DNA from 2 places in the Streptomyces sp. P9-A4 genome. Region 1 is predicted to be linked to the other one. Evidence: predicted binding sites of a transcription regulator. Region 1 holds the regulator's gene; the other holds the start of a gene.
What was found. The regulator HrcA, encoded in region 1, represses chaperone genes, less so after heat shock. The targets are predictions, from matches to a motif close to TTNGCACTCNGNNNNNCNGAGTGCNAA.
Positions count from the first base shown of each region.

Region 2: a site for HrcA is predicted at 9,368-9,394, ahead of groL (chaperonin GroEL). Genes of this name have one in related genera too.

Region 1 covers NZ_JAZIFY010000001.1:2,299,001-2,314,118, reverse strand. The annotation lists gene hemW (radical SAM family heme chaperone HemW) at 1-1,081, shown strand, start outside; gene V4Y03_RS10430 (peptidoglycan-binding domain-containing protein) at 1,165-1,539, opposite strand; gene V4Y03_RS10425 (DUF3097 domain-containing protein) at 1,660-2,466, opposite strand; gene V4Y03_RS10420 (MBL fold metallo-hydrolase) at 2,477-3,205, opposite strand; gene hrcA (heat-inducible transcriptional repressor HrcA) at 3,354-4,373, shown strand; gene dnaJ (molecular chaperone DnaJ) at 4,374-5,510, shown strand; gene V4Y03_RS10405 (nitronate monooxygenase) at 5,972-7,054, shown strand; gene V4Y03_RS10400 (16S rRNA (uracil(1498)-N(3))-methyltransferase) at 7,051-7,794, shown strand; gene V4Y03_RS10395 (ATP-binding protein) at 7,955-9,250, shown strand; gene V4Y03_RS10390 (tetratricopeptide repeat protein) at 9,247-10,341, shown strand; gene V4Y03_RS10385 (histidine triad nucleotide-binding protein) at 10,418-10,777, shown strand; gene V4Y03_RS10380 (ribonuclease Z) at 10,794-11,696, shown strand; gene V4Y03_RS10375 (adenosine deaminase) at 11,707-12,717, shown strand; gene V4Y03_RS10370 (MFS transporter) at 13,097-14,446, opposite strand; gene V4Y03_RS10365 (PfkB family carbohydrate kinase) at 14,717-15,118, shown strand, end outside.
Region 2 covers NZ_JAZIFY010000001.1:4,159,066-4,174,183, forward strand. The annotation lists gene V4Y03_RS18765 (transcriptional regulator) at 265-1,602, shown strand; gene V4Y03_RS18770 (GNAT family N-acetyltransferase) at 1,716-2,273, shown strand; gene V4Y03_RS18775 (alpha,alpha-trehalose-phosphate synthase (UDP-forming)) at 2,277-3,716, opposite strand; gene V4Y03_RS18780 (DUF7927 domain-containing protein) at 3,799-5,622, opposite strand; gene V4Y03_RS18785 (glucosyl-3-phosphoglycerate synthase) at 5,661-6,602, opposite strand; SAM riboswitch class I at 6,751-6,897, shown strand; gene thrC (threonine synthase) at 6,891-8,201, shown strand; gene V4Y03_RS18795 (MoaD/ThiS family protein) at 8,272-8,547, shown strand; gene V4Y03_RS18800 (cold-shock protein) at 8,987-9,190, shown strand; gene groL (chaperonin GroEL) at 9,559-11,187, shown strand; gene V4Y03_RS18810 (hypothetical protein) at 11,316-13,013, opposite strand; gene V4Y03_RS18815 (hypothetical protein) at 13,003-14,640, opposite strand; gene V4Y03_RS18820 (SRPBCC family protein) at 14,878-15,118, shown strand, end outside.

The DNA of each region.
Region 1 (15,118 bases):
CACCGCGAGCGAGCTGCGCGGCACCGGCGGGGTGCTCGCCTCCCGGGACAACTACGCCGAGCAGGTCGCCGAGGAGATCCGGCTGGCCCGGAAGGTGCTCGGCGACGACCCCAGGCCCGTGCGGACCGTGTTCGTCGGCGGCGGTACGCCCACGCTGCTCGCCGCCGGTGACCTCGTACGGATGCTGGGGGCCGTCCGGGACGAGTTCGGGCTGGCGGACGACGCCGAGGTGACGACCGAGGCCAATCCCGAGTCCGTGAACCCGGCCTATCTGGCGGAGCTGCGGGAGGGCGGCTTCAACCGGATCTCCTTCGGCATGCAGAGCGCCAGGCAGCACGTCCTCAAGATCCTCGACCGGACGCACACCCCCGGACGCCCCGAGGCGTGCGTCGCGGAGGCGCGGGCCGCCGGGTTCGAGCACGTCAACCTCGACCTGATCTACGGCACCCCCGGCGAGTCCGACGACGACTGGCGGGCCTCCCTCGACGCCGCCATCGGCGCCGGGCCCGACCACGTCAGCGCCTACGCGCTGATCGTCGAGGAGGGGACACAGCTGGCCCGCCGCATCCGGCGCGGCGAGGTGCCGATGACCGACGACGACGTCCACGCCGACCGGTACCTGATCGCCGAGGACGTCCTCTCCGGAGCCGGATTCGAGTGGTACGAGGTGTCCAACTGGGCCACCTCGGAGGCCGGCCGCTGCCTCCACAACGAGCTGTACTGGCGCGGCGCCGACTGGTGGGGCGCCGGACCGGGCGCGCACAGCCACGTGGGCGGCGTGCGCTGGTGGAACGTGAAGCATCCCGGGGCGTACGCGGCCGCGCTGGCCGGCGGGAAGTCGCCCGGCGCGGGCCGGGAACTGCTCTCCGAGGAGGACCGGCGGGTCGAGCGGGTGCTGCTCGAACTGCGGCTCAAGGAGGGCGTGGAGCTTTCGCTGCTCAAGCCCGCGGGCCTCGCCGCCTCCCGCAAGGCGCTCACCGACGGGCTCCTCGACCCCGGGCCCTACGAGGCCGGGCGCGCGGTCCTGACCCTGCGGGGCCGGCTGCTCGCCGACGCGGTGGTGCGGGACCTCGTGGACTAGGGCCTGTCTTTTCCGCCCCTTTCCCGACGACCCGCCCAGCCCCGCCCCGGTGACATGGCCAGGGGCAGGGCGGCGCGGGCCGGTCAGTAGTGGGAGGGCAGCACGTCGTAGCAGAACTCGTACATCGCCGGGTTCTGGCCCAGGACCGCCAGCATCTTGTCGCCCGTGTCGGGGCCGACGACGCCGTCCGCCTGGGAGCTGCCCAGCTTCGCGCGCTGGAAGTCCAGCACGCCGGACTGTGTCCGATCGCCCCAGATGCCGTCCTCCTCCAGCCGTGCCGACGAGGTGTGGGACCAGTTCACGGCCGCCTGCACGCACCGCACACCGTCGCCCTGGTCTCCGTACGAGACGTACGGGGCGGAGGGGGCGGCGCTCGCGGTGCCGGCGAGGCTCACCACGGCGACGGCGACGGACGAGGTCAGCAGCGCCGCTCTCTTGAACACGGGGCGGGAGAACACGGTTTCCTCCAGGGGCGTGGTGGTGCGAGTGATCGTTCCGCCACGCTGGCACGGACCCGTGCGTCCCGGCACGGCTCCGTTGTCCCGGGACAACGGGCGCACCGTCCCGGGACGGCGCTCCTACGGCGCCGTCACGAAGTCGATCAGCTCCTCCACCCGGCCGAGCAGCTCCGGCTCCAGGTCCTTGTAGGACTCCACGCGCTTGAGGATCGCCTGCCAGACCGCGCCGGTGTTGTCCGAGGGCCAGCCGAGGGCCCGGCACACGCCGGTCTTCCAGTCCTGGCCGCGCGGGACCGCGGGCCAGGCCGGGATGCCGAGCGAGGAGGGCTTCACGGCCTCCCAGACGTCGATGTACGGGTGGCCGACGACGAGCACGTCCGGAGAGGTCACCCGGGCGGCGATCCGCGACTCCTTCGAGCCCGGGACGAGGTGGTCGACGAGGACACCGAGGCGGGCGTCCGGCGCCGGGCCGAACTCCGCGACGATCGACGGCAGGTCGTCGACGCCCTCCAGGTACTCCACGACCACGCCCTCGACGCGCAGGTCGTCGCCCCAGACCCGCTCGACGAGCTCCGCGTCGTGGCGGCCCTCGACGTAGATCCGGCCCGCCCGCGCCACCCGCGCCCGCGCCGCCGGGACGGCCACCGAGCCGGAGGCCGTACGGGACGGGCGCACCGGCGCCGACGAGGACGGGCGGACCAGGGTCACCACCCGGCCCTCCAGGAGGAAGCCGCGCGGTTCCAGCGGGAACACCCGGTGCTTGCCGAAGCGGTCCTCCAGGGTCACCGTGCCCGCCTCGCAGCGGATCACCGCCCCGCAGAAGCCCGTGGAGACCTCCTCCACGACCAGATCGCGGTCGGCCGGGATCTCCGGGACGGGCTTCGGCTTCTTCCACGAGGGCGTCAGGTCCGGGTCGTAGCTGCGCATTCGGTGGACGCTACGACACCGCGAAGCGCGTTGCCAGTTCACCGCGCTGGGTCCGTACGAACGTGGCGTCCACCACCGCCCCGTGCCCCGGCACGTACACCGCGTCCTCGCCGCCGAGCCGCAGCAGCCGGTCCAGCGCGTCCGGCCAGCGGGACGGGACCGCGTCCGGGCCCGCCTGCGGCTCGCCCGACTCCTCCACCAGATCGCCGCAGAAGACCACCTCCCGCTCCCCGGGCACCAGGAGCACCAGGTCGTGGCCGGTGTGGCCGGGGCTGACGTTCGCCAGGAGGACCTGCCGGCCGCCCAGGTCGAGCGTCCATTCGCCGGAGACGGTGTGCCGCGGGGCCACCAGGGAGTCCACCGCCTCCGCTGCCGCCGCCTCGCCGACCCCCTGCCGTACCGCGTCCTCGCCCAGCGCCTCCCGGTCCCGCACCCGGCCCATCAGCTCGTCCGAACCCACCGCGCCGAAGACCTCCGCCCCGGCGAAGGCCGCCGTGCCGAAGACATGGTCGAAATGGGGGTGGCTCAGTGCGATGTGTGTCACTCTCCGGCCGCCCGTGAGGCCCGCGATCTGCGTCCGCAGCTCGGCGCCCTCCGCGAGCGAGGAGCCCGTGTCGTACAGCAGCACCGCCCGCTCGCCCAGGACCAGTCCGACCGTGGCGTCCCAGCCGGGCAGCCGCCGCCGGCCCACCCCGTCCGCGAGCCGCTCCCATCCGTACGCTTCCCAATCCACGTCCATGGGGCGACGCTAACCGGTGGGGGCGTCGCCACCTTGCCAGGAGCGACGCCCGCCGCCGTACACTGACCGGGGGATCGCTGGCACTCGGACAGGTCGAGTGCCAAAAGCGGAGCAACCGGAACGACGACGACAGCTGGAGGTGCGCACGATGCTCAGCGAACGCAGACTCGAGGTCCTGCGCGCCATCGTCCAGGACTACGTCGGGACGGAGGAGCCCGTCGGCTCCAAGGCGCTCACCGAGCGCCACAAGCTCGGCGTGTCACCCGCCACCGTGCGCAACGACATGGCGGTGCTGGAGGAGGAGGGGTTCATCGCCCAGCCCCACACCAGCGCCGGCCGGATCCCGACCGACAAGGGCTACCGGCTCTTCGTCGACCGGCTCGCCGGCGTCAAGCCGCTGTCGACGCCCGAGCGGCGGGCCATCCACAACTTCCTCGACGGAGCCGTCGACCTGGACGACGTCGTCGGGCGCACGGTCCGGCTGCTCGCGCAGCTGACCCGTCAGGTCGCCGTCGTCCAGTACCCCTCGCTGACGCGTTCGACCGTCCGGCACGTGGAACTGCTCTCGCTGGCCCCGGCCCGCCTGATGCTCGTGCTCATCACGGACACCGGACGTGTCGAGCAGCGGGTCGTCGACTGCCCCGCGCCCTTCGGCGAGACCTCGCTCGCCGACCTGCGGGCCCGGCTCAACAGCCGGGTCGTCGGTCGCCGGTTCGCCGACGTGCCGCAGCTGGTGCAGGACCTCCCCGAGTCCTTCGAGGAGCTCGAGGACCGCGCCACGGTCTCGACCGTGCTCGCGACCCTCCTCGAAACCCTGGTCGAGGAGCACGAGGAGCGGCTGATGATCGGAGGCACCTCCAATCTCACCCGCTTCGGCCCCGACTTTCCCCTGATGATCAGGCCCGTCCTGGAAGCTCTCGAGGAGCAGGTCGTGCTCCTCAAGCTGCTGGGCGAGGCCAAGGAATCGGGCATGACCGTACGCATCGGGCACGAGAACGCCCACGAGGGGCTGAGCTCCACGTCCGTCGTCTCGGTCGGCTACGGTTCGGGCGGCGAGGCAGTCGCCAAACTCGGCGTGGTCGGACCGACCCGCATGGACTACCCCGGAACGATGGGAGCGGTACGCGCAGTGGCACGTTACGTCGGACAGATCCTGGCGGAGTCGTAAGTGGCCACGGACTACTACGCCGTACTCGGCGTGCGCCGCGACGCTTCCCAGGACGAGATCAAGAAGGCGTTCCGGAGGCTCGCCCGCGAGCTGCACCCGGACGTCAATCCCGATCCGAAGACGCAGGAACGCTTCAAGGAGATCAACGCCGCCTACGAGGTCCTCTCGGACCCGCAGAAGAAGCAGGTCTACGACCTGGGCGGCGACCCCCTCTCGGCCTCCGGCGGAGGCGGCGCGGGCGGCTTCGGGGCCGGTGGCTTCGGCAACTTCTCCGACATCATGGACGCCTTCTTCGGCACGGCCTCGCAGCGCGGACCGCGCTCGCGGACCCGCCGCGGCCAGGACGCCATGATCCGTCTGGAGATCGACCTCAACGAGGCGGCCTTCGGCACCACCAAGGACATCCAGGTCGACACGGCGGTCGTCTGTACGACCTGCTCGGGCGAGGGCGCCGCACCCGGCACCTCCGCGCAGACCTGTGACATGTGCCGCGGTCGTGGCGAGGTCTCCCAGGTCACCCGGTCCTTCCTGGGCCAGGTCATGACCTCGCGGCCCTGCCCGCAGTGCCAGGGCTTCGGCACCGTCGTCCCGACCCCGTGCCCCGAGTGCGCGGGCGACGGCCGGGTCCGCTCCCGCCGCACCCTCACCGTCAAGATCCCGGCCGGTGTCGACAACGGCACCCGGATCCAGCTCGCGGGCGAGGGCGAGGTCGGCCCCGGCGGCGGCCCCGCCGGCGACCTGTACGTCGAGATCCACGAGACGCCGCACGAGACCTTCCAGCGGCGTGGCGACGACCTGCACTGCACGGTCACCCTCCCGATGACGGCGGCGGCGCTCGGCACCAAGGTGCAGCTCCAGACCCTCGACGGCCTTGAGGAGATCGACGTCCGTCCGGGCACCCAGTCCGGTCAGTCGATCCCGCTGCACGGCCGGGGCGTCACCCATCTGCGGGGCAACGGCCGGGGCGACCTGATCGTGCACGTCGAGGTGCAGACGCCGGGCAAGCTGGACGCGGAGCAGGAGCGCCTCCTGCGCGAACTGGCCAAGCTGCGCGGCGAGGAGCGGCCCACCGGCCAGTTCCAGCCGGGGCAGCAGGGTTTGTTCTCGCGTTTGAAGGATGCGTTCAACGGGCGGTAGGCGCTCTGCTGGGGGTCCGGGGGTCGTCCTCCGGGCAGACACAGTCAGCCGGGGCAGCAGGGTTTGTTCTCGCGTTTGAAGGATGCGTTCAACGGGCGGTAGGCGCTCTGCTGGGGGTCCGGGGGTCGTCCTCCGGGCAGACACAGTCAGCCGGGGCAGCAGGGTTTGTTCTCGCGTTTGAAGGATGCGTTCAACGGGCGGTAGGCGCTCTGCTGGGGGTCCGGGGGTCGTCCTCCGGGCAGACACAGTCAGCCGGGGCAGCAGGGCTTGTTCTCGCGTTTGAAGGATGCGTTCAACGGGCGGTAGGGCCCGTACGGACGAAGGGGCGGTGCCGTGATCACACGGGCCGCCCCTTTCCCGTACCCGACGTACGTGTGGCGCCGTGGCGCACCGGCCCCGCACCTGACGTACGAGCGACGTACGGATTCGGCGCCCGAGCGGGGTCATGACACGATGCCCATATGTCCACCACCGCACTGAACGATCTCTCTCGGTTTCCGATCGTGCAGGCCCCCATGGCGGGTGGCGGCTCCAGCCCCGAGCTCGTCGGAGCCGTCTGCGAGGCCGGGGCGCTCGGCTTCCTGGCCGGCGGGTACAAGACCGCCGGAGGCATGTACCAGGAGATCAAGCAGGTGCGCGCGCTCACCTCGCGGCCCTTCGGCGTCAACCTCTTCCTGCCGCAGTCCGGGCGGCCCGCCGACCCGGCCGCCGTCGAGGTCTACCGCCACCAGCTCGCCGGCGAGGCCACCTGGTACGACACCCCGCTCGGCGAGACCGACGACAGCCGCGACGACGGCTACGACGGCAAACTGGCCATCCTCCTGGAGGACCCGGTCCCCGTCGTCTCCTTCACCTTCGGCTGCCCCACGCCCGAGGCCCTCGCCGCCTTCGCCCGCGCCGGCACGTACACGATCGTCACCGTCACCTCCGCCGAGGAGGCCCTCGCCGCGCAGCTCGCCGGGGCCGACGCCGTCTGCGTGCAGGGCACCGAGGCCGGCGGACACCAGGGCACCTTCCGCGACGAACCGGCCGACGACGACGCCCCCGGCACCGGGCTGCTCACCCTCCTCACCCAGGTCCGCGAGAGTGTCGCCCTGCCGATCCTCGCGACCGGCGGGATCATGCGGGGCGCGCAGATCGCCGCCGTCCTCGCGGCCGGGGCCGACGCCGCCCAGCTCGGCACGGCGTTCCTCTGCTGCCCCGAGTCCGGCGCCCACCCGCTCCACAAGCGGGCCCTGACCGACCCGCTGTTCACCCGGACCGCGTTCACCCGGGCCTTCACCGGACGCCCGGCGCGCGGCCTCGTCAACCGGTTCCTGCGCGAGCACGGGCCGTACGCCCCCGCCGCCTACCCCGAGATCCACCACCTCACCGCCCCGCTCCGCAAGGCCGCCGCAGCCGCCGGCGACGCCCAGGGCATGGCCCTGTGGGCCGGCCAGGGCCACCGGCTCGCCCGCGAACTCCCCGCCGGGCGGCTGGTCGAGGTGCTGGCCGCCGAACTCGACACCGCCCTCTCCGGCCAGGCCCACAGGAGCGCCTCATGACCGCACCCGTCTTCGTCGTCGACGCCGTTCCCGGCGCCGGGAGCTTCCTCCTGGACGGCCCCGAGGGGCGGCACGCCGTCTCCGTGAAACGGCTGCGGGAGGGCGAGGAACTGGTCCTCGCCGACGGCCGGGGCCGCTGGGCGGCGTGCGTGGTGCTGACCGCCGAGGGCAAGGACCAGCTCACCGTGCGGGTCGACGAGGTCCACGAGGACCCCGAGGAGGAGCCCCGGATCACCGTCGTCCAGGCGCTGCCCAAGGGCGACCGGGGCGAACTCGCCGTCGAGACCATGACGGAGACCGGGGTGGACGCGATCGTTCCGTGGGCCGCCTCCCGCTGCATCACCCAGTGGAAGGGCGACCGGGGCCTCAAGGCGCTCGCCAAGTGGCGGTCCACCGCGCGCGAGGCAGGCAAGCAGTCGCGCCGCTCCCGGTTCCCCGAGGTCACCGAGGTGATGACCACCAAGCAGGTCGCCGCCTTCCTGGCGGAGGCCGACTTCGCGGCCGTCCTGCACGAGGACCGCGACCACCCCAGCGGGGCGCTCGCCACCGCCGAACTCCCCGCGAAGGGCTCGGTCGTGCTGATCGTCGGCCCCGAGGGGGGCGTCTCCCCGGAGGAGCTGGCCGTCTTCGAGGCGGCCGGGGCGCGCCCGTACCGGCTGGGCCGCAGCGTGCTGCGCACCTCCACGGCCGGCACGGCGGCGACGGCACTGGTCCTGGGACGCACGGGACGCTGGAGCTAGCGGACGCGGGCCGGGGCGGGGCCGGGGCGGCACCGGACCCGGCGGCGCGTGGGCGATCCGGCGGCGCCGGACCCGGTGGCGCTCCGTACGAACCCACGGTGGCGCGTACGTACGGAACCCGGTGGACGGCCGCCCCCGGCGGCTCCCTAGGCTGGCCCGCATGGCCGACGAGTCCCCCCTGATCCGCAGTCTGCGCGCCGCTGTGGCCGCCGCCCCCGGTGACGTACCCCTGCGCCTCCACTTCGCCGAACTCCTCCTCGCGGAGGGGCGCGCCGACGAGGCCGTCGCGGAGGCGGCCGTCGCCCTCCAGCACGCGCCGGGGGACGCGGACGCCCGCGCGCTGATGATGCGGGCGATGGGGATGCCGCCGGCCCCGGCGCCCGCCCCCGAAGCGCCCGTACGGCCTGAGGCGCCGGCGATCCCGCCCGTACAGCCGGAAGCGTCCACTGCCCAGCCCCCCGCCTTCGACTGGGCCGCCGCCGAGCAGCAGGTCCAGGACGTCGTCGGGCCCCGGTTCCTGGAGGACCCGCAGGCCGCCGACGGCGAGGGGGCCGCCGGGGACGCCGCCGCCTGGGACGTCGACGCGCCCGGCTCCGTGCGCCTCGCCGACGTCGGCGGGATGGAGGAGGTCAAGGACCGGCTCGAAGCCGCCTTCCTCGCTCCCATGCGCAACCCCGAACTCCGCAAGCTGTACGGCAAGTCGCTCCGCGGCGGCCTGCTCCTCTACGGGCCGCCCGGCTGCGGCAAGACGTTCATCGCACGGGCCGTCGCGGGCGAGCTCGGCGCGAACTTCCTCACCGTCTCGCTCTCCGACGTCCTCGACATGTGGATCGGGGCCTCCGAGAAGAACATCCACGACATCTTCGAGACCGCCCGCCGCCAGGCCCCCTGCGTGGTCTTCCTCGACGAGCTGGACGCCCTCGGCGCCAAGCGCTCCCGCTCCCACCACAGCGGCCTGCGCAACGTCGTGAACCAGCTCCTCACCGAACTGGACGGCATCGCGAGCGGCGCCGGCAACGAGGGCGTCTTCGTGCTCGCCGCCACCAACGTCCCCTGGGACGTGGACATCGCCCTGCGCCGCCCCGGCCGCCTCGACCGCACCCTGCTGGTGCTGCCGCCGGACGCCACCGCCCGCGAGTCGATCCTCCGCTACCACCTGCGCGAGCGTCCCATCGAGGCCGTCGACCTCGGCAAGCTCGTCAAGGCAACCGAGGACTTCTCCGGCGCCGACCTCGCGCACGTCTGCGAGACGGCCGCCGAGGCCGCCCTCCTGGACTCCGCCCGCAGCGGCTCCGTACGCCTCATCTCCACCAAGGACCTGCTCGGCGCGGCCAAGCAGATCAAGCCGTCCACGGAGCCGTGGTTCGCCGCCGCCCGGAACGTCGCCATGTTCGCCAACGAGGGCGGCCTGTACGACGACCTCCTCGCCCACCTCAAGCGGAAGCGCAAGCTGTGACCGCCCCGACCGCGCTCCGGCGCGCCGAGGCCCTCTACGACACCGGGCGGTACGCGCAGGCCGGGGAGCTCGTCGCCCAGCACCTGGCGACCGAACCGGAGGACGCCGAGGCGCTCGTCCTGCTCGCCCGCTGCCACCACCGGGCCGAGGACCACCCGGCCGCCCTGGACGCCGTGGACCGGGCGCTGCGCGCCGAACCCGAGCTGCTCATGGGCTGGCTGATGCGGGTGCAGATCCTGCTGGGCCTGCGCCGCTTCCCGGAGGCGGAGGCCTCCGCCCGGCACGCCGTGGAGCTCGCCCCGCAGTTCTGGGGCAGCCACTATGCCCTCGGCACCGCCCTCGCCCAGTTCGCGGAGCACGCGCGCACGCCCGCGCGTACCGTCGCCGCGTACGAGGCGGCGCGGACCGCCGTGAACCTCGGCCCCGAGGAGGACGCGGCCCATTTCCTGGTGGGGCTCACCGCCCAGCGCCGGGGCGACCACGCCACCGCGCAGCGGGCGTACGAGACGACGCTGCGGCTCAACCCGCAGAGCAGCGAGGCCCACAACAACCTGTCGCTGCTGCGGCTGCGGCGCCGCTGGTTCCGGCGCGGGGCCTGGACCCAGGCCGCCGAAGGCTTCGTCGCCTCCGCCGCGCTCGACCTCCAGGACCGCAAGGCCCGCTACAACCTGGAGGCCATGGCCTGGAACACGGTCGCCGGGGCCCGCTGGGTGGCCCTGCTCGGCTTCATCGCCTCGACGTTCGGCGCCGCCGCCGTCCGGAGCGGGGCGACCGGCGCGGAGGCGGTCGTGCCCCTGGTGACCGGGGCGGTCGTGCTCGTCGGCGCCTGGGGCGGCTGGGTGCTGTGGATGGGCCGCCGGGTGCCGCCCCGGCTGCGCCGCCCGCTGTTCCTGGTGGCGCGCTCCTGCCGGCCGGTGATCGCGATGGCCACCGCCGTGGGCCTGCTCGGGCTCTACTCGGTGGTGTCCATGGCCCTGTGGTCGTTGGGCACGGGTGTGGTCGGCGGACTCGGAACCCCGCTGTTCTGGGCCGTGATCATCACGTACTGGGTGAGCCGCTCGGCGCTGAACCGGCGCGCGCCCAAGGACTGACCGGGGACGCGGTGGTGTCGGAGGCGGCCGATAGCATGCGCGTGTACTGACCGACGGAGTCGAGGAGGACCGGGCCATGGCCGGAGAGCCGCAGGGCGACTGCCTGTTCTGCAAGATCGTGGCGGGTGACGTGCCCGCGACGCTCGTGCGGGAGACCGAGACGACCGTCGCGTTCCGCGACATCAACCCGCAGGCGCCCACCCACGTCCTGGTGATCCCGCGCCTCCACTACCCGGACGCGGCCTCCCTGGCCGCCGCCGCGCCGACCGTCGCCGCCGACATACTGCGCGAGGCCGGCGTGGTCGCGGCGCAGGACGGCGTCGACGACAGCGGTTTCCGGATCGTGTTCAACACCGGCGCCGGAGCGGGCCAGACCGTCTTCCACGCCCACGCGCACGTGCTGGGCGGCCGCGGCCTCAACTGGCCCCCCGGCTAGAGCGGGACGCGCGCACGTGTCCGTACGCGAACTGGTCGTGCTCGGGACCGCCAGCCAGGTCCCGACCCGGCACCGCAACCACAACGGCTATCTGCTGCGCTGGGACGGACAGGGCATCCTCTTCGATCCCGGCGAGGGCACCCAGCGGCAGATGCTGCGGGCCGGGGTCGCCGCCCACGACATCGACCGGATCTGCGTCACGCACTTCCACGGCGACCACTCGCTGGGCCTCGCCGGGGTGATCCAGCGGATCAACCTCGACCAGGTCCCGCACCCGGTCACCGCGCACTACCCGGCCGGCGGGCAGCACTTCTTCGAGCGGCTGCGGTACGCCACGGCCTACCGCGAGACCGTGCGGCTGACCGAGGCGCCGGTCACCGCCGACGGGCCGCTCGCCGTCACCGACGCGTACACGCTCGACGCGGCCCGGCTCTCGCACCCCGTCGAGTCCTACGGCTACCGGCTCACCGAACCCGACGGGCGCCGCATCCTGCCCGAGCGGCTCGCCGCGCACGGCATCAAGGGCCCCGACGTGGGCCGGATCCAGCGCGACGGCGTCCTGGCCGGGGTGACCCTCGACGAGGTCAGCGAGGTCCGGCGCGGACAGCGCTTCGCCTTCGTCATGGACACCCGCCTCTGCGACGGCGTGCACGCCCTCGCGGAGGGCGCCGACATGCTCGTCATCGAGTCGACCTTCCTCGACGAGGACGTCCGGCTCGCCACCGACCACGGCCATCTGACGGCCGGACAGGCCGCCGCCGTCGCCCGGGACGCGGGCGTACGGCATCTCGTCCTGACCCACTTCTCGCAGCGCTACTCCGACCCGGAGGAGTTCGAGCGCCAGGCGCGGGCGGCCGGGTTCGACGGCGAACTGAGCATTGCCAAGGACCTCATGAGGGTCCCCGTACCGAAGAGATAGAGCACCACCCATGCACCTCCCGGTGGGCCTTCCCAAGGCCGAACTGCACCTCCACATCGAAGGCACCCTCGAACCCGAGCTGGCCTTCGCGCTCGCCGCGCGCAACGGCGTCACCCTGCCGTACGCGGACACCGCCGCCCTGCGCGAGGCGTACCGCTTCGACGACCTCCAGTCCTTCCTGGACCTGTACTACGGACTGATGGCGGTCCTGCGCACCGCCGAGGACTTCACCGAACTCGCCGACGCCTATCTGGAGCGGGCCGCCGCCCAGGGCGTCCGGCACGCCGAGATCTTCTTCGACCCGCAGGCGCACACCGCCCGCGGCGTCCCGATCGGCACCGTGATCGAGGGCCTGAGCGCCTCCCTCGCCCGCTCCGAGGAGCGGTACGGGGTCTCCACCCGGCTCATCATGTGCTTCCTGCGCGACGAGTCGGCCGAGTCGGCCCTCGCGACCCTGGAGGCCGCGAAGCCGTATCTGGACCGGATCACCGGCGTCGGCCTGGACTCGGCGGAGGTCGGTCATCCGCCGGCGAAGTTCCGCGAGGTGTACGAGGCCGCCGGGGCGCTCGGGCTGCGCAAGGTCGCCCACGCGGGCGAGGAGGGCCCGGCGGAGTACGTCCGGGAAGCGCTGGACGTCCTCGGCGTGGAGCGGATCGACCACGGCCTGCGGTGCATGGAGGACCCGGACCTCGTCGGCCGGCTGGCCCGCGAGCGGGTGCCGCTCACGCTCTGCCCCCTGTCGAACGTACGGCTGCGGGTCATCGACACCCTGGCCGACCACCCGCTGCGGACGATGATGGCGGCGGGGCTGCTCGTCACCGTGAACTCGGACGACCCGGCGTACTTCGGGGGGTACGTGGGGGACAACTTCGAGGGGGTGCGGGAGGCGTTGGGCCTGGAGCCGGAACAGCTCCGCGAGCTGGCCCGCAACTCGTTCCTGGCCTCGTTCCTGGAGGACGACGAGCCCCGCAGGGCGCGGTACCTCGCGGAGGTGGAGGCGTACGAGTTCCCGGGCCGGTGACCCGGTGAGCCGGGCGTACAGGTTTCCGGCGAACGCGTTTTCGGGGATCGGGTTTCTCGGCCCGGCCGTGGGGTGACACTCGGGCGACGACAGTTGTTTCGGGGGAGCGGCACGGTGTCCGACATGTCCGGTCGCGCAGGGGATCCCACGGCCACGCCACCGAGCCCGGCCGCCGCACGCACCGCCGGGGCCGGCCGGACGGCCCACCATCCGCCCCGGTGGGCCTGGTGGGTGGCCGGAGTCGTGGTGCCCCTGATCGGCGCCCTGGCGACGGTCCTGACCCAGACGCAGCGCGGGGCCCTGCGCCGACCACTTCTGCCGGTTCGGCTGAGCCGATCCGCTCCGGCGGTTCGGGGCGGCCTGATCGGCAAGACACGCCCTAGCCCCGGTCGCTCGGCCTCGCCAGCCGGAAGGTCGCCTTCGTCAGGCGGCGGCGGCCCGGGGCCGCCGGGAGCGGGATCGGGGCCAGCCGTGCTTCCGGGGCGCCCATCTGGGGGACCGTGGGCGGGGTCGCCGCCGCCGTGCCCGCCAGGACCGCCGCCGGGGCGCCGCCCCTGCGGTGGATCGAGCCCGGCACCAGCGGACGGCCGGAGGCATGGCGGGCGACCGCCGTCATCGGGGCGGCGACGAGCAGGAGCAGCGCGCACAGGACCATGCCCATGCCCGGGTAGCCGGCCCCCTCCGAGAGGAGGCTGCCCGTGACCGGGCCGCAGGCCACGCCCAGGGAGGACGCCGAGCCGACCAGGACGGCCCACCGGCCGCGCGGGTCGAGAGAGGCGGCCAGGCCCAGGAGGTACGACAGGACCACCGGGTAGACGGCGTTCCACAGGATCTCGCCGGTCGCGAACGACGCCAGGTCCCCGGCGGCCGAGCTGAGCAGCACACAGCCCGCGATGAGGACCGTGCCCACCCCGATCGGCACGGCCCGGCCGAGGCGCGAGCCCAGCGCGCCCGCAGCCGTGACCCCCGCCAGGCCCGCGCCGAGCGCCGCCGCGAAGACCGCGCCGACGGTGACCTCGGAGAGCCCCGCCTGGGTGAGCCCGATGCGGCCGCTCACACCCCACAGGGCGTTCTGCGCGAGGGACCAGCAGAGGATGCCCCCGGCGAGCACGACCCCGGCCCGGCGGTACGGCAGCGGGCCCGTCGGCACGGTCCGCCGCTCCGCCCGCCCGCCCCGCGCGCGCGTGGCGCCCGGCAGTCGGCTCGTCAGCGGCCACACCAGGACCGCCGCGCAGGCGATGGCCAGCAGCGGCGGGGCGTGACCGCCCGCCAGGTGCGGCAGGGTCAGATACAGGGCGCCCGCTGTGGCCGAGACCGTCAGCAGGCCGAGTGTGGCCGCCCGGTGCGGGTCCCGCTGCCCGGCGATCCCGGCGGCGGCCACCGCCGTCGCCGTGCCGGAGCCGAGACCGCCGAGGACCGCGCCCGCCACCACCAGCGGGACGAGGCCGGTCGCGGCGGCGGAGCCGTATCCGACGGCCATCGCGAGCAGGCCCGCGCGGGCCGCCCGGCGCGGTGCGATCCGGTCCCCGCGCGCGGCGAGCGTGAAGCCGGCCGAGGAGGAGCCGAGGAGCAGGACGGAGCCGACGAGGCCCGCCTGCGCGGGGCTGAGGCCGAGCCCGGCGGAGAGCCGGCCGACGACGGTCGGCAGCAGGTACGGGGCGAGGTATCCCGCCGTGAAGAGGGCGACGAGGGCGACGAGAGCCCCCGGGACGCGCGGGCGCGACGACATGGGCGTTCCAGGAACTGAACAGGGAAATGAGATGGGCGCCCGGTGATCCACGGGTCGCGGCACCATGTGTATCAAGCATCCGAGTGGGCGGAGAAGACGGTATCCCCCGATTCGGCCTGTGATGTGGGCCACAATCGGTTTGGGGTCGGAACGGCGGGGCAACGCGCGACGTCCGCGTCGCGTCACCCCCGTCCCTCCACCCCCATCGGGCACACTGTCCAGACCGGCACCACGGTGCCGGTCCAGCGCACCACGACCGGGGAGTCCGCCGTGACCGCAGCAAGGGGAGACCAGCCGCAACACGACGCCGGGGTCGACCCGTTGGTGCGCCTGCGTGAACCCACCGACCCCGCCTGCGACGTCTTCCTCACCGGCACCGTCTTCCTCGACATCATCTTCACCGGCCTCGACAGCGCCCCCGTCCGCGGCACCGAGTCCTGGGCCCGCGGCATGGGCTCCAGCCCCGGCGGCGTGGCCAACATGGCCACCGCCCTCGCCCGGCTGGGCCTGCGCACCTCGCTCGCCGCCGCCTTCGGAGACGACCACTACGGCGAGTACTGCTGGGACGCCCTCGAACAGGGCGAGGGCATCGACCTGTCGCTCTCCCGCACCGTCCCCGGCTGGCACTCCCCGGTCACCGTCTCCATGGCCTACGAGGGCGAGCGGACGATG
Region 2 (15,118 bases), 1.9 Mb from region 1:
GCTCATCACGATCTCCTCGGGGGTGGTGCAGCCCGTCACCCGCGTGTGGGACGTCGATGACGGGCTGCTGTCCTGGGAGCCGTCCGGAGCGGGGCGGGGGAGCCGGATACCCGGGTGCTCAGCTCCGAACGGCGTGAGGCCCAGTGAACGGCCGTGGGCCACGGGCTCGGAACGTTTCCAGGCGGTTCCTCCAGCGAGAGAAACCGCCGTTTCCCGCACGCATGGGGAGTAGCCTCCCGACTACCGACCTGAGGGGAGGGTGGGATGTCTGACCTGATGGCGCTGCACCCGCTGACCTACGTGCGAGAAGGCAAGGGCTGGGGCAAGGCGGAGTTAGCCCGGCGCATGCGTGAACGCGGGGCCGAGCTGGGCGTACCGCTGGCCACCAACCGGACGACGGTCTGGAAGTGGGAGCAGGAGCAGGCGCCTGACGCGGACGCGCAACGGGTGCTCGCCGACCTGCTGGGAGTCCCCGAGGACCACATGCGCTCGGTGCCCTGGCCCCGATGGTTGCCGGCGTGGGAGTCGACGGCCCTGGCGGCCCCGTGGACTCCGGCCGGCACCGTGAAGGTATTCGCTGATCTGGTCAGGAGTGGCCACATGGATCGTCGGGGATTCCTGTCCATCACCGGCGTCGCGCTGACGGGAGTCGCCGCCAACTGGGCAGCCGCACCAGAGGCGTTCGCCTCGGCAATCGACGGCGACCGCGTCACTGACGCGATGGTGACCACCATCGAAGCGCGCGTGGAGACCCTCCGCACGCTCGACGACCAGATGGGCGGCGCGCGCCTCCTGGACCAGGCCACCAGCGACCTCGCACTGATCACCAGCCTCCTCGACCACGGGCGCTACTCCGACGCCGTCGAACACCGCCTGTACGCCACGGCCGCCCGCGTGTCCTACCTCGCCGGCTGGATGGCCTACGACAAGGGCCTCCGCTCCCTCGGCCAGCGCTACTACGTCGGCGCCCTCCGCAGCGCCCACAGCGCGAAGGACGACGGCTTCGGCGCCTTCATCCTGGCCGAGATGGGCGTCCACATCTCCGATTCCGGTGACACGGCCGCACGCGTGAAGTTGATCGACACCGCCATCGGCAACGCCCCGTCGGCCCTCCCGCCTGCGGCGACCTCGTATCTCTTCCTCCACCAGGCCGAAGCCCTCTCCCGAGACACCCAGCACGAGGCGGCCGGCAAGTCCCTCGACCGGGCCTACGACCTGTGGGGCACGCACGGTGAAGGCGACCGTCCCGACTGGCTCGGCTGGTACGGCGAGGCCCAGCTCAAGTCCACAGAGGGCAAGATCATGCTGCGCTCTGGCTTCCCCGAGCGAGCAACCAGGGCCCTCGCGGTAGCCGTCGAGCAGGCGGTCCCCCGGGACCGAGCTGTACGCTCCGGCCGCCTCGCCACGGCACGGCTGGCCGCTCGGGACCTTGATGGCGCTTTGGACGCCGCCAACGCCGGTCTGGAGCTATTGGAGAACCGTGTGCAGTCCGACCGGGCACACGTTCGTCTGGCCAAGTTCAACCGCTGCCTTGAACCGCATGCCGCAGTGTCGGCCGTGCGGAATTTTCGCGAACGGCTCAGGGCTCTCCCCGCTGGCTGACACTGGGCTGCCCGGATGGGGCGGGAAGAGCCCACTGGGCCCTGATAGACCCGCGCCTACACCCCCGTCCTCGTGATCGGAGACCGGCAGTGACCACTGACCCCATTCTGTGGATCAAGGACGACACCTGCGGCCTCGGCCCCTTCCGGCCCGACCTCGTCGAGACCTATTGGCGGTGGGAACAGGATCCGGCCCTCCTCGTGGGTTACGGACGCCAGAGCCCCGAGTCCCTGGAGGCTCGTACCGAGGGCATGGCCCACCAACTCCGTGGCGAGAAAATCCGCTTCACCGTCTACGACGTCAGCGGCGCCGAGCCCGTCCCCGTCGGGGTCGCGACGCTCCTGCCGGACCATCAGGTGCGGACCGCCGAGTACGTCGTGATGCTCGCCCCGGAGGCTCGTGGGCGTGGTCTCGGGAGCGCGGCCACCCGTCTCGTCCTCGACTACGCGTTCCACGTCGTCAACGTGCGCATGGTCTGGCTGAAGGTGCTTGCGCCCAACGTGGGTGGCGTCAAGGCGTACGAGAAAGCCGGGTTCCGAAAGGCCGGATCGGTGCGTGAAGCGGGTTACTGGCTCGGCGAGGTGTGCGACGAGCTGATCATGGACAGCCTCGCCCGCGACTTCGGCGGTCCGTCCGCCGTGCGTGCCCTGGTCGCCCCGGAACGGGAGTAGCGCTCACCCCTCCCGCAACGCCTCCAGCTGGGCCAGGAACCAGCGCTGTGGGGGCAGGGCCGTTGCTGCTGCCGCCAGGCGTTTCGTGCGGTCTGTGCGTTCCGTGGGGGGCATCGACAGGGCCTTGTGGAGGGCTTCGGCTGTTTCCGTCACGTCGAAGGGGTTCACCGTGAGGGCGTCGTCCTTCAGTTCCTCGTGGGCGCCCGCGCCCGTGGAGAGGACCAGGGCGCAGCCGGACTCCGAGACCACCGGAATTTCCTTCGCCACCAGGTTCATGCCGTCGCGGACCGGGTTCACCAGGGCCACGTCCGCGAGGCGGTACGCCGCCAGGGAGCGGGGGAAGTCGTCCTTGACCGAGACCAGGACCGGCTGCCAGGTCGTCGTGCCGAACTCCGCGTTGATCTCGTCCGCCAGCTCCCTCACCGCCTCCGTGTAGGCGCGGTACGACTCCAGGTCCTGGCGGGAGGGGTAGGCCGAGGCCAGGTGGACGACCCGGTCATGCCATTCGGGATGGACGGTGAGGAGTTCGCGGTAGGCGTGCAGGCCTCGCAGGATGTTCTTCGAGAGTTCCGTGCGGTCGACTCGGACGATGGTCTTCCGGTCGCCGGTCTCCGCACGGAGGCGGGCCAGTTTCTCGTCCACCTCCGGGCGGTGCGCGAGCGCCCGCAGCTCCTCGCCGTCGACGCCGAGCGGGTACGCCCGCACCCGGGTGTGCCGCTTCGGGCCGCCCCGCCGCCGGTGCTCCACGCCGTGCCAGGGGTCATCGCTCCGCCGGACGCCCCGCGCCGTCCCGTCCGCGCCGTCGACGGACGCGCAGTCGATGAAGGACGACGCCCATCCCCAGGTGTGGAAGCCCAGCTCGTCCGCGCCGAGCATCCCCCACAGCAGCTCCTCACGCACGTCCTGCGGCAGCATCCGCAGGTACTCCGGGGACGCCCACGGCGTGTGCGTGAAATGGGAGATCCGCAGGTCCGGGCGGAGGGCGCGGAGCTGCCCCGGGACCAGCGCCAGGTGGTAGTCCTGCACCAGGACCGCCGCGCCCTCGTCCGCCTCCGCCGCCAGCGCCTCCGCGAAGGCGCGGTTGTAGTCCCGGTAGGACTCCCAGCGGCGCCGGAACTCCGCGTCGAAGACCGGCTCGCGCGGGATGTCGTACAGATGGTGGTGGAGGAACCACAGCACCGAGTTCGCGATGCCGTTGTACGCGTCCGCGTACACCTCCGGGTCGATGTCCAGCATCCGTACGCCCGGCTCCCCGGCCCCCCGCCGGACGGCCTCCCGGTCGCCCTCGCCGAGCGCCGCGCACACCCACAGGCTGTCCTGGGACGACACGGCGCTCAGGCCGGAGACCAGGCCGCCGCCGCCCCTGCGGGCGTCGAGCGAGCCGCCGTCGCCGAGGGCGTACGAGACGGGGCCCCGGTTGGATGCCACGAGCACAGAAGCCATGGGGCGAACCTAGCCCGTCTCGTAAACGCTCAAACGTACGTATACGAGACTGGCTGATCCGGCCACCCAGCGTGGTCGTGCGTCAGTCGCGTCGGCCTCGCATCGCCGCTCTCGCCACCACGCCCGTCGCCGCCAGCGCCAGGCCCAGTGCGCCGAGCAGCCACAGTCGCTCGCCGTTGCCGCCCGTCTCGGCCATCAGGCCACTGCGGTTTCCGTGCGGGCCGGGGGCCGGGGGAGCGGGGGAGGACGGCTCGTCGGTCACCGGCGGCTTGGGGTCGTCGGTCGGGGTCGGGGTGGGGTCGGGGGCCGTCGGGGTCGGGGTCGGGTCCACCGGGGTGGGCGTCGGGGTGGGTGTCGGGGGCGGCGTCGGGGTCGGCTTCGGCCTGTCGATCTCCGGGGCCACCGCGCACGACGGGTCCTCGCTGCCTTCGCCGCAGTTCGAGCGGGGTGTCTCGACCACCACGCTGTTGCGGAGCTTCCCGTCCCCGGCCGGCGGGTTCTTGATCTTCACCGAGTAGGTGACGGTCGCCGTCTTCCCGGCCGGGATGGTCCCGGTGTACGAGATCCTCGGCTTCCTGTACGTCGCCGCGCCCGGGCCCGTCGTCCGTACGTCCCCGTTGTAGTCGGCGTCGTCGAGGTTCCCGGTGAGGTCGTCGCCGAACGTGGCGTTCGGGTAGTCGAGCGGGCTGATGTTCTTCGCGGTGATCGTGTACGTGAGCGTGTCGCCCGGCTTCACCGTGCGCGGGCTCGCCGTCCTGGTGATCTCCAGGTCGGGGACCGGTACGGAGAGGGCGAGACCGGACGGCACATAGGTGTCGCCGCTGGTGGAGAAGGTCAGACCGGCCGAGGTCGCGCCCGGCGGGACCGCGCCGGCCGGGACGTCGAAAACCTTGGTGTCGATGCTCAGGTTGTTGGTCGTCCTGGGGTCGACGGCGCCGTCGTCCTCGCTGACGAAGAAGTTGTTGGTGTTGCCCGTGCGGGCCTCGGTGACGTTCTTGCCGTCGACGAGGAACGTGTCGCCGGGGGTGTTCCAGTCGCCCTCGTACGCCGTCACGCTCGCCCGTACCGTGCCGGGGCCCCGGCGGAAGCCGTCCACGGTGATCGTGGTCGCGGGGGAGGCCGGGCGCTGGAGGACGTGGCCGCCGTACACGTGGACCATCCGGCGCTCGGGCGCCTTGACCGGGTCCGGGCCGGGGAACCTGTGGACCACCGTCAGGGACCAGCCCGCCACGCAGCCCTTGCCGTTGGGCGCCCAGACGTTCCCGACCGCGATCCGCGCGTCCGTCCCCGAGACGCCCGCGAAGGCGGCGGTCACGTCCGACTCGCCTGTGTAGTAGTGCGGCCCGTCGGTGTCCTCCGGGTCCGCGACCATGCTGTCGATCGAGACCGGGACCGCCGGACCCGAACCGACCCTGATCACCGGGGCGGTCGTCGTCGGGTCGCCGGGGGAGCGTCCGACGTCCGCGCCGGAGATGTCGCAACGCTTCAGCCGGGCACCGCTCGGACCCTTGTACGTGCCGTCGTTGCCGCCCCAGAAGAGCCGGGCGTACGCCACCTCGGCGCCCGCCGGGATCTGGACATGGCCGGTGCTGGAGCCGTATCCGCCCCCGGTTCCCGCCGTGTCGACCCGCTCCATCACGAAGGTGTTGTTGTTGTCCGGGCCCTGGCCGCCCGCCGCCGTCGCGCAGCGCGCCGCCATGTCCGCGGGGGCGGCCGGACAGCCCATGACCGTGTTGCCGAGCGTCGCGAAGTCGCCGTACAGCGACGCGTCGTACCGCTTGCCGAAGGGCTCGACCACGTCCGCGGCGGCCGGTCCCGCCGCCGTGAACGCGAGCGAGCCCGCCGCCAGTCCGATCAGTCCGGCCGCCGCGAGCACCCTGCCCGAGTGATGTTGTCTGAAGCGCATAAAAGGGCAATGTATGCAAAACGGATCATAGTGGGGCGTTACGCCACGCGACGGTGCGCGTACTCCGCGATTTCGGCCATCGGCGGCCGCTCCTCCGTGTCCACCGCGTACGTCCGCGGCTCGAAGCCCTTCTCGCCCCGCTCGAACTGGGTCAGCCGCGGCCGCACCAGATGACCCCGCGAGAGCCGCAGCTGCGCCGTCCGGTAGATCGCCGCCGCCATCCGGCCCAGCGCCTGCCCGTCCTGGTGCCGGTGCCTGCGCACCCCCACGTCCACCTGGGCGAGCGCGTCCAGACCCGCCGTGTGCAGGGCGTCCACGAGCAGCGCCAGCTCCACTCCGTAACCGACCGGGAACGGCAGCCGTTCGAGCAACGAGCGGCGCGCCGCGTACTCGCCGCCCAGCGGCTGTACGAAACCGGCCAGCTGCGGCCAGTGGAGGTTCAGCAGCGGGCGCGCCACCAGCTCCGTCACCCGGCCACCCTGGCCTGGGGCGTCACCCAGGGGACGGTCGTACATCGCCTTCACGAAGTCCACCTCCGGGTCCGTGAGCAGCGGGCCCACGATCCCCGTCACGAAGTCCGCGGAGAAGTCCCGCAGATCCGCGTCCACGAAGCAGACGACATCCCCGCTCGTCACCATCAGTGACCGCCACAGGACCTCGCCCTTGCCCGGCACCGCCGGTATCCGGGGGAGGATCGCGTCCCGCGCCACCACCCGCGCGCCGGCCGCCGCCGCGACCTCCGCCGTCCGGTCCGTGGAACCCGAGTCGATCACCACCAGCTCGTCGACCAGCGGCACGGCCTCCGTCATCAGCTCGCGGCGGATCACGGCGACGATCTCGCCGACCGTCGCCTCCTCGTTCAGCGCGGGCAGGACGACGCTGACCCTCGTGTTCCGCTTGGCCGCGAGGATTCGCTCCAGCGGCCGGTCCGCCACGGACCAGGACCGCCGGTCCAGCCAGCGCTCCACCTCTTCCAGCACGTGATCTCCATCTCGCGGTTCGGACGGCCGGTCCGGGCGTCCGGGCCTTCGGTTACAGTCTTGAACAACGCGGATCCCCGATGCACGTCGGGGTGCCGACCGCGTCGGAGCGCAGGAACGAAGTCCATCGCGCTTCACAATCGAATACCGCTCATCCAGAGGGGCAGAGGGAAACGGCCCGTTGAAGCCCCGGCAACCCTCCAGTCGGTTCGTCTCGTCCTCCAGCGAGGTCCCCGGCTAGGGAAGGTGCCAAATCCGTCTCATGGCGAAAAATTCGTCATGGGAAAGATGAGGAGAAAGGGCCTCGCCTCCATGGCTGTTCAGACTGTCACCCCCGCCACTTCGGTCGACCTCGGTCCCGCGTCCGGGCTTTCCTGCCGTGAATGCGGTGAAGTGTTCGCACTCGGCCCGATTTTCGCCTGCGAGCTGTGTTTCGGACCGCTCGAAGTCGCGTACGACCTCCCCCTCGGTGACCCCGAGGCGCTGCGCAAGCAGATCGAGGCCGGCCCCGCCAACATCTGGCGCTACGCCCCCCTGCTGCCCGTCCCCGCCGACGTCGCCGACAAGCCCAACCTGAACCCGGGCTGGACCAAGCTCGTCCAGGCCGACAACCTCGCCCGCGAGATCGGCGTCGCCCCCGGCAAGCTGTTCGTCAAGGACGACTCCGGCAACCCGACCCACTCCTTCAAGGACCGGGTCGTCGCCCAGGCCATCGAGGCCGCCCGCGCCTTCGGCTTCACCACCCTCTCCTGCTCCTCCACCGGCAACCTGGCCGGCGCCGTCGGCGCCGCCGCCGCCCGCGCCGGTTTCCGCTCCTGCGTGTTCATCCCGCACGACCTGGAGCAGGGCAAGGTCGTCATGGCCGGTGTCTACGGCGGTGACCTGGTCGCCATCGAGGGCAACTACGACGACGTCAACCGCTTCTGCTCGGAGCTCATCGGCGACCCGCTCGGCGAGGGCTGGGGCTTCGTCAACGTCAACCTCCGCCCGTACTACGGCGAGGGCTCCAAGACGCTGGCGTACGAGATCTGCGAGCAGCTCGGCTGGGTCATCCCCGACCAGCTGGTCATCCCGATCGCCTCGGGATCCCAGCTCACGAAGATCGACAAGGGCCTCCAGGAGCTCATCAAGCTGGGCCTCGTCGAGGACAAGCCGTACAAGATCTTCGGTGCCCAGGCCGAGGGCTGCTCCCCGGTGTCGGTGGCCTTCAAGGCGGGCCAGGACGTCGTACGGCCCCAGAAGCCGAACACGATCGCCAAGTCGCTCGCGATCGGCAACCCGGCCGACGGCCCGTACGTCCTCGACATCGCCCGCCGGACCGGCGGCGCCGTGGAGGACGTGAACGACGAGCAGGTCGTGGACGCGATCCGGCTGCTCGCCCAGACCGAGGGCATCTTCGCGGAGACCGCGGGCGGCGTGACCGTCGGTGTCACCAGGAAGCTCGTCGAGGCGGGGCTGATCGACCCGGACCTCACCACCGTCGTCCTCAACACCGGCGACGGACTCAAGACCCTGGACGCGGTGGCCGACACCTCTCAGGCGACCGTCACCATCCGCCCGAGCCTGGAAGCGTTCCGCGACGCCGGCCTGGCGCTCTGAGCCGGCCCGCCCCGAGCCGGCCCGCAGGGTGCCGGCCCGCTTTCCTGGCCCACTGAAAGGTTACGAAGACATGGCCGTGAACGTCCGCATCCCCACCATCCTCCGCACCTACACGGGCGGTCGGTCCGAGGTCCAGGCCGAGGGCACGACCCTCGCCGAGGTCATCGCGGACCTGGAGAAGAACCACACGGGCATCGCCGCCCGCGTCCTGGACGACCAGGGCAAGCTGCGCCGCTTCGTCAACGTCTACGTGAACGACGACGACGTGCGCTTCGAGCAGGGCCTGGAGACGGCCACCCCGGCCGGCGCGGGCGTCTCGATCATCCCGGCCGTCGCCGGCGGCTGACCGTCGGGCGCAGTGCCGGCGGCTGTCGAGTCGTCACTCCCGCATCATCGCTTGTCCTGTCTTTCTTGAATTGCCCCTTCCGCGTCTATAAGCGGAAGGGGCAATTCTGCATGGTTGAGCACGGTAGAGTTGGGGAAGCCCCCTCCGCTGCTCATGCCGGATGCATATGAGAATGCGTCCCTGTGCGTCAGGAAGCAGCCAAAGTACCTGCGCGTTGTGTACGTTCTGCGCGTTTTGCCGGGCCCGACTTGCCCCGTAACTCCAGGGATTATCCCCAATTCCCCTTTCCGGTGCGCCCAGAATTCTCGCTCGAATGACCTGTTGCAGAGGGCAGTTGGGCAGATACATTCAGCGGCGGTCGACGCGTTCCGGCGCAGGGTCTGACCCGGGTCCGCGAAGTGCGGGTCCCGCGCAAGGGCCAGTAATAGGGGAGTTAGGCATGGCTCAGGGCACCGTCAAATGGTTCAACGCGGAGAAGGGCTACGGCTTCATCGCGGTAGACGGTGGTGCGGATGTTTTCGTCCACTACAGCGCGATCCAGATGGATGGCTACCGCAGTCTCGAAGAGGGCCAGCGGGTCGAGTTCGAGATCTCGCAGGGCCAGAAGGGTCCGCAGGCGGACATGGTCAAGCTCGCCGTCTGAGCGCGGCGCGATCGGCCAACGACGCAACGCCGTCGAGGGGTCCGCATCCCTGAGGGGATGCGGACCCCTCGTGCATTCCCGCACGAGGGGCCGCGCGACCGGCGGATACGGGCCCCGCAGCGCCTTCCCGCACGCCCCCGTACGCCCCGCCCGTCACGTCCCGATCGTCGAGAGTCGCTTGCACTCTCCTATGCCGAGTGCTAATCATTGGCGTTAGCACTCGGAAGGTGAGAGTGCTTACGAGGATCGGGCAGATGAGGCCCGCGGCCAGGTGGGGCAAGGAACCACCGGGTACGCAGGCCGTCCGTCGCGGGCGTCGGCGCGGTCCTGGAGCGTTATCCACCCCATGTCCGGGAGGACCACTTCACATGGCCAAGATCATCGCGTTCGACGAGGAGGCCCGGCGCGGTCTCGAGCGCGGCATGAACCAGCTCGCTGACGCCGTCAAGGTCACCCTCGGCCCGAAGGGCCGCAACGTCGTCCTCGAGAAGAAGTGGGGCGCCCCCACGATCACCAACGATGGTGTCTCCATCGCCAAGGAGATCGAGCTCGAGGACCCGTACGAGAAGATCGGCGCCGAGCTGGTCAAGGAAGTCGCCAAGAAGACGGACGACGTCGCCGGCGACGGTACGACCACCGCCACCGTTCTCGCCCAGGCGCTCGTCCGCGAGGGCCTCCGCAACGTTGCCGCGGGTGCCAACCCGATGGCCCTCAAGCGCGGTATCGAGAAGGCCGTCGAGGCCGTCTCGGGCGCCCTGCTCGAGCAGGCGAAGGATGTCGAGACCAAGGAGCAGATCGCTTCGACGGCCTCCATCTCCGCCGCCGACACCCAGATCGGCGAGCTCATCGCCGAGGCGATGGACAAGGTCGGCAAGGAAGGCGTCATCACCGTCGAGGAGTCCCAGACCTTCGGTCTGGAGCTTGAGCTCACCGAGGGCATGCGCTTCGACAAGGGCTACATCTCGGCGTACTTCGCCACCGACATGGAGCGCATGGAGTCGTCGCTCGACGACCCGTACCTCCTCATCGTCAACTCCAAGATCTCCTCGGTGAAGGACCTCCTCCCGCTCCTGGAGAAGGTCATGCAGTCGGGCAAGCCGCTGCTGATCATCGCCGAGGACGTCGAGGGCGAGGCCCTGTCGACCCTGGTCGTCAACAAGATCCGCGGCACCTTCAAGTCCGTCGCGGTCAAGGCCCCGGGCTTCGGCGACCGCCGCAAGGCGATGCTGAACGACATCGCCATCCTCACCGGCGGCACGGTCATCTCCGAGGAGGTCGGCCTGAAGCTGGAGAACGCGGGCCTCGACCTGCTGGGCCGCGCCCGCAAGGTCGTCATCACCAAGGACGAGACCACCATCGTCGACGGTGCCGGTGACAGCGAGCAGGTCGCCGGTCGCGTGAACCAGATCCGCGCCGAGATCGAGAACAGCGACTCGGACTACGACCGCGAGAAGCTGCAGGAGCGCCTGGCGAAGCTCGCCGGCGGTGTTGCGGTCATCAAGGCCGGTGCCGCGACCGAGGTCGAGCTCAAGGAGCGCAAGCACCGCATCGAGGACGCCGTTCGCAACGCGAAGGCGGCCGTCGAGGAGGGCATCGTCGCCGGTGGCGGCGTGGCTCTGCTCCAGGCCTCCTCGGTCTTCGAGAAGCTCGAGGCCGACCTCGCGGGCGACGAGGCCACGGGCGCGAACATCGTGAAGCTGGCCCTTGAGGCCCCGCTGAAGCAGATCGCGATCAACGCCGGCCTCGAGGGCGGCGTCGTGGCGGAGAAGGTCCGCAACCTGCCCGTCGGCCACGGCCTGAACGCCGCGACCAACGAGTACGTCGACCTCATCGCCGAGGGCATCATCGACCCGGCGAAGGTCACGCGCTCCGCGCTGCAGAACGCCGCGTCGATCGCCGCGCTGTTCCTCACCACCGAGGCCGTCATCGCCGACAAGCCGGAGAAGGCGTCCGCGCCGGCCGGCGGCGGCATGCCGGGCGGTGACATGGACTTCTGATCCTCCGGGATCGGTGGTTCATCGCTGAACGCGCGAGCCGAAGCGAAGAAGAACGGACCGAGGGCGGCACCCCCAGCTGGGGGTGCCGCCCTCGGGCGTTGTACGGAGCCAGGTCTTACGGGAACGGCTCAGCGCACGTCGACGAAGTCGGCCCACGGGGCCGCCGAGTGGAAGTGCGTGGAGTCGCCCCAGTACCGGATGCGCCAGCTGCCGTCGGCGGAGGCCTTCGCCTTCAGCGAGACCCAGCCGTTGGCGGCCGAGCGGCCGGTGGCGACCTGACGCCAGGTCGTCGAACCCTTCGCCTGGAACTGCAGGGCCACGGGTGCGTTCCCGAACGCCCGCCACACGCCGTTCGTGTAGTGCTGGAGCGTGCCCGTCGTGTAGACGTTCGCGCCCTTGCGGACCGGTTCGGGCCCGGCGTTCATGCCGACGACCCGGACCGGGGTCCGGACCAGCCGGAACACACGGCTGCTGGACTCCGCGTAGGCGTCGCTGGTCAGGTGCCGGACGCGGAAGTAGCCGCCGCCGCTGTTCGCGGCGAGCGCGAACGTCGACCAGTACGCGGCGTACGCCTGCGCACTGGCGATCTTCCGCCAGCCGGTCTTCCCGTCGGCGGACTGCTCCAGCTGGAGGTACTGGCTGGGCACGGAGGAGCGCGAACCCGGCACGTACCGGGGGCGGAAGACGCCGCCCACCGTGACCCGGCCGTCGGCGGACAGCCCGCCGGTCAGCAGGTCGATACGGGTCTCCCACGGAATCGCGACCACACCGGAGACCTGGTCGAACCGCAGATACGGATCGGCGGACCGCACCGACCAGTAGTCCCCGTAGTCCGCGAGGCCCGAGGCGGCGATCAGACGCGCGGAGAAGCGCCCGTCCGCGTCGGTGTGCACGGTCGTGCCGTACGGGGCGTTGTCCGTGTACACCCCGAGGGTCACCATGAGCGCCTGGTCCGCGACCGGGGCGTTCCCGGCGGCCGGGTCGGTGACGCGGCCGCTGACGGTCACGGCCTCGCCGCTGAGCGCCCGCTTCTTGTCGGCGGCGGCGGTGACCTTCACCTCCCGGCCCTTGAGGTCGTACGCCCGGCGGTACTCGTACGCCGAGCCGTGCACCTCGGCGCTGTCCTCGGTGTACGAGGCCTCGAAGGTGGCGTACTCGTCGGCCACCGGCAGCGGGCCGCCGGTGAACACGCCGCTGTCGCCGGTGACCGCCGTGACGGCGGAGCCCGGTGTCCGGACCGTCGGCGTGACGGTGACCGTACGGCCGGGCAGCGGCACCAGGTCCCCGGAGCCGGGCTGGACGCCGACGAGCGTGCCCGTCGGGCGGGCGTTGCGGTCGTCCCAGGCGGGGATGCCGATGCCGAAGGAGTCCAGCCGGGGCAGCAGCCGGAAGTCCAGCGTCCCGGCGTCGGTGCGGGTGAAGGTGTTGCCGAGCGAGTCGGTGGCCGTGACGTCGATCGCGTACCTGCCAAGGGCCGGGATGGTCCCGCCGTCCTCGGTGAGGCGCAGCGCGGCCTCGGACGGCACCAGGAACCGCCCGGCGGTCATCGGGTCCCAGGGGTTCCCCGGGGCCAGGGCGGGGATCTCGGCGAGGACGGTGTCGCCCTGCCGGACCCGGGCCGACACCGCGGTGACCTTGGCCTGCGGGGCGTCGGTCCAGGCCGCGACCCGGAACGTGCCGCGCTGGACGTCGTCGGTGAGGGCGGGGCCGATCCCGATCGGGGTCGGGGCGGCCGGTGCCTCGTCGGCGAGGGCGGGCAGGGTGGCGGCGGAGAGGACGGCGGCGGTGAGCAGCGCGGTCAGGGAGAGCCGGAGGTCAGCGCGCATCGATGTACCTCACGGTGGTCTCGCTGTAGAAGTAGCCCGCCGGCGGCTGGAGGACCATGGCCCAGGAGCCGTCCGCGTAGGCGGTGGCGCGGTAGCTGAAGTTGCCGCTGGTGTTGGTGGTGACGCTCTTGGTGACCCAGTACCAGTTGGGGTCGCCCTTGGGCTTGAAGAGCAGCGTCAGCTTCGCGCCGGGGAACGGCTTCCAGACGCCGTTGAGCTTGCGCTGCACCGTGCCGGAGACCGTCATCTTGCCGTTCACCACGGGCCGGGTGGGGCTGATGGAGAAGGCGGAGAAGCGGGTCTCGTTGCGGGCGAGGCGGATGACCGCGGCGGCCTTGGCGACGAACTGGTCCGTCTCCGGGTGGACCACCCGGTAGCGGGCGTCGGTGTAGCCCCAGGCGGAGAGGGTGTAGTTGCAGTAGTAGTCGGTCGCGCCGGAGCGCAGGGTGCCCCAGGTGCGCCCGCCGTCACGGGAGTACTGGAGGACGACCGGCTGCGGCGTGTCGCAGTAGGGCGAGGAGCCGACGGCGATCCTGCCGGTCGCGGTGACCTTGCCGTACGCGTCGAGAGTGATCTTGTACGGGGTGAACGAGAACTGCTGCGGGACCGCGATGTCGTTCTTGTCGTACGGGCGGACCGTCCCCGCGATGTACGGCGAGGGCCGCAGCGAGGTGTAGACGGCCGCGGTCGAGTAGTACGGGCGCGCGAGGAACGAGAAGGTGCCGTCCGCCGCGCTGCTGATCCCGCCGAGCACGTTCACCGCGGTGTCGTCGTAACCGGGCTGGACGCCGGTGGCGATGACGGGCACGCCCGGGAAGGGCTTCCAGCCGGCCGGGGTCAGCCGCTCCACCCGTCCGGTGACCCGGACGTCGGTCGAGGCGAGGACGCGGTGCTTGCTCACGTCCGAGCTGATCCGGTACTTGAGGGTCGCGTCCGCGGCCAGGTACGGCACGGTGGCGGCGTTGTCCGGGTCGAGGCCGGGCGCCGTCTCGACGACCCTGGCCGTACCGCCCTGGATGCTTCCGTTCGGCGTGACCGGCAGCGAGAAGCCGCCGTCGGCGCCGGCGACGGCGACCGCGCTGATCGTCCGCGAGGAGCGGGTGCCCTCGACGGGCAGGGTGACCAGCACCTTGGTGCCCTCGGGGGCGGCGGTGCGCTCACCGGTGGCCGGGTTCCACAGGGTGGTGGTGCCGGTCAGCACGGCCCCGCGGTGGTCCCAGTCGGTCGAGGAGCGGTCGAACGCCAGCTTCCCGACGCCGATGTGCGTCCGGTGGCCGTAGGTGCCGGTCCACTGCTTGGTGGTCTCGCCGGCGAGCCGGTAGTCGACCCTGACCGGGTAGTCCCCCAGGGCGGTTCCCTCGGGGAGAGTGATCGGCGCCCTGGTCGTCACCCAGCTGCCCTTCGGGATCACCTCCTCCGTGGAGGCGAGGACCGGGGCGTCGGCGGCGGTGGAGGCCAGCACGCTGACCTTCACCCAGAGCGCGCCGCTCGGGAGGGTGACGGTGTAGCGGCCGTCGTCCTCGGTGGTGCCCTGGACGGACGTCCAGTCCGCGTGAGCGGCAGGGGCGTGGATGACGGCGGGCGCGATGACGCCCGCCGAGAGAGCGAAAACGGCTGCGGCACGCACGAGGGCGTGCGGAAGCCTGCGCGTAGAGCGCGGCAAAGGGGACCCCCCACAGGTCGTGATGGCGGCGTCGCCCTGATCGGGGAGGCCGCGTGGCAGCACTGTAGCGCTGACTTGTTGAACATGTTCACTTGGTTTACGGGGAGCGCCGGGGTGATCCTGGAATGACTGGATCCGTGCGCGCCCGGATTCATGCGCGGCTGGACGCGTGTGCGGCCGGACCGATGAAGGGAACGGGCCATGGTCACCCTCCTGACGACGCCTGCCGACCGGGAGCTGGTCGTCACCCGCACCTTCGACGCCCCGCCGGCCCGGGTGTGGGAGGCGTGGACGGGCCCGGAGCACGTACGGGAGTGGTACGGGGCGTCCGCCCTGACCACGACGGTCGTCGACATCGACCTGCGGGTCGGCGGCGCCTGGCGCTGGGGCCAGACCGCCCCTGACGGCCAGGAGTTCGTCTTCTCCGGCACGTACGAGGACG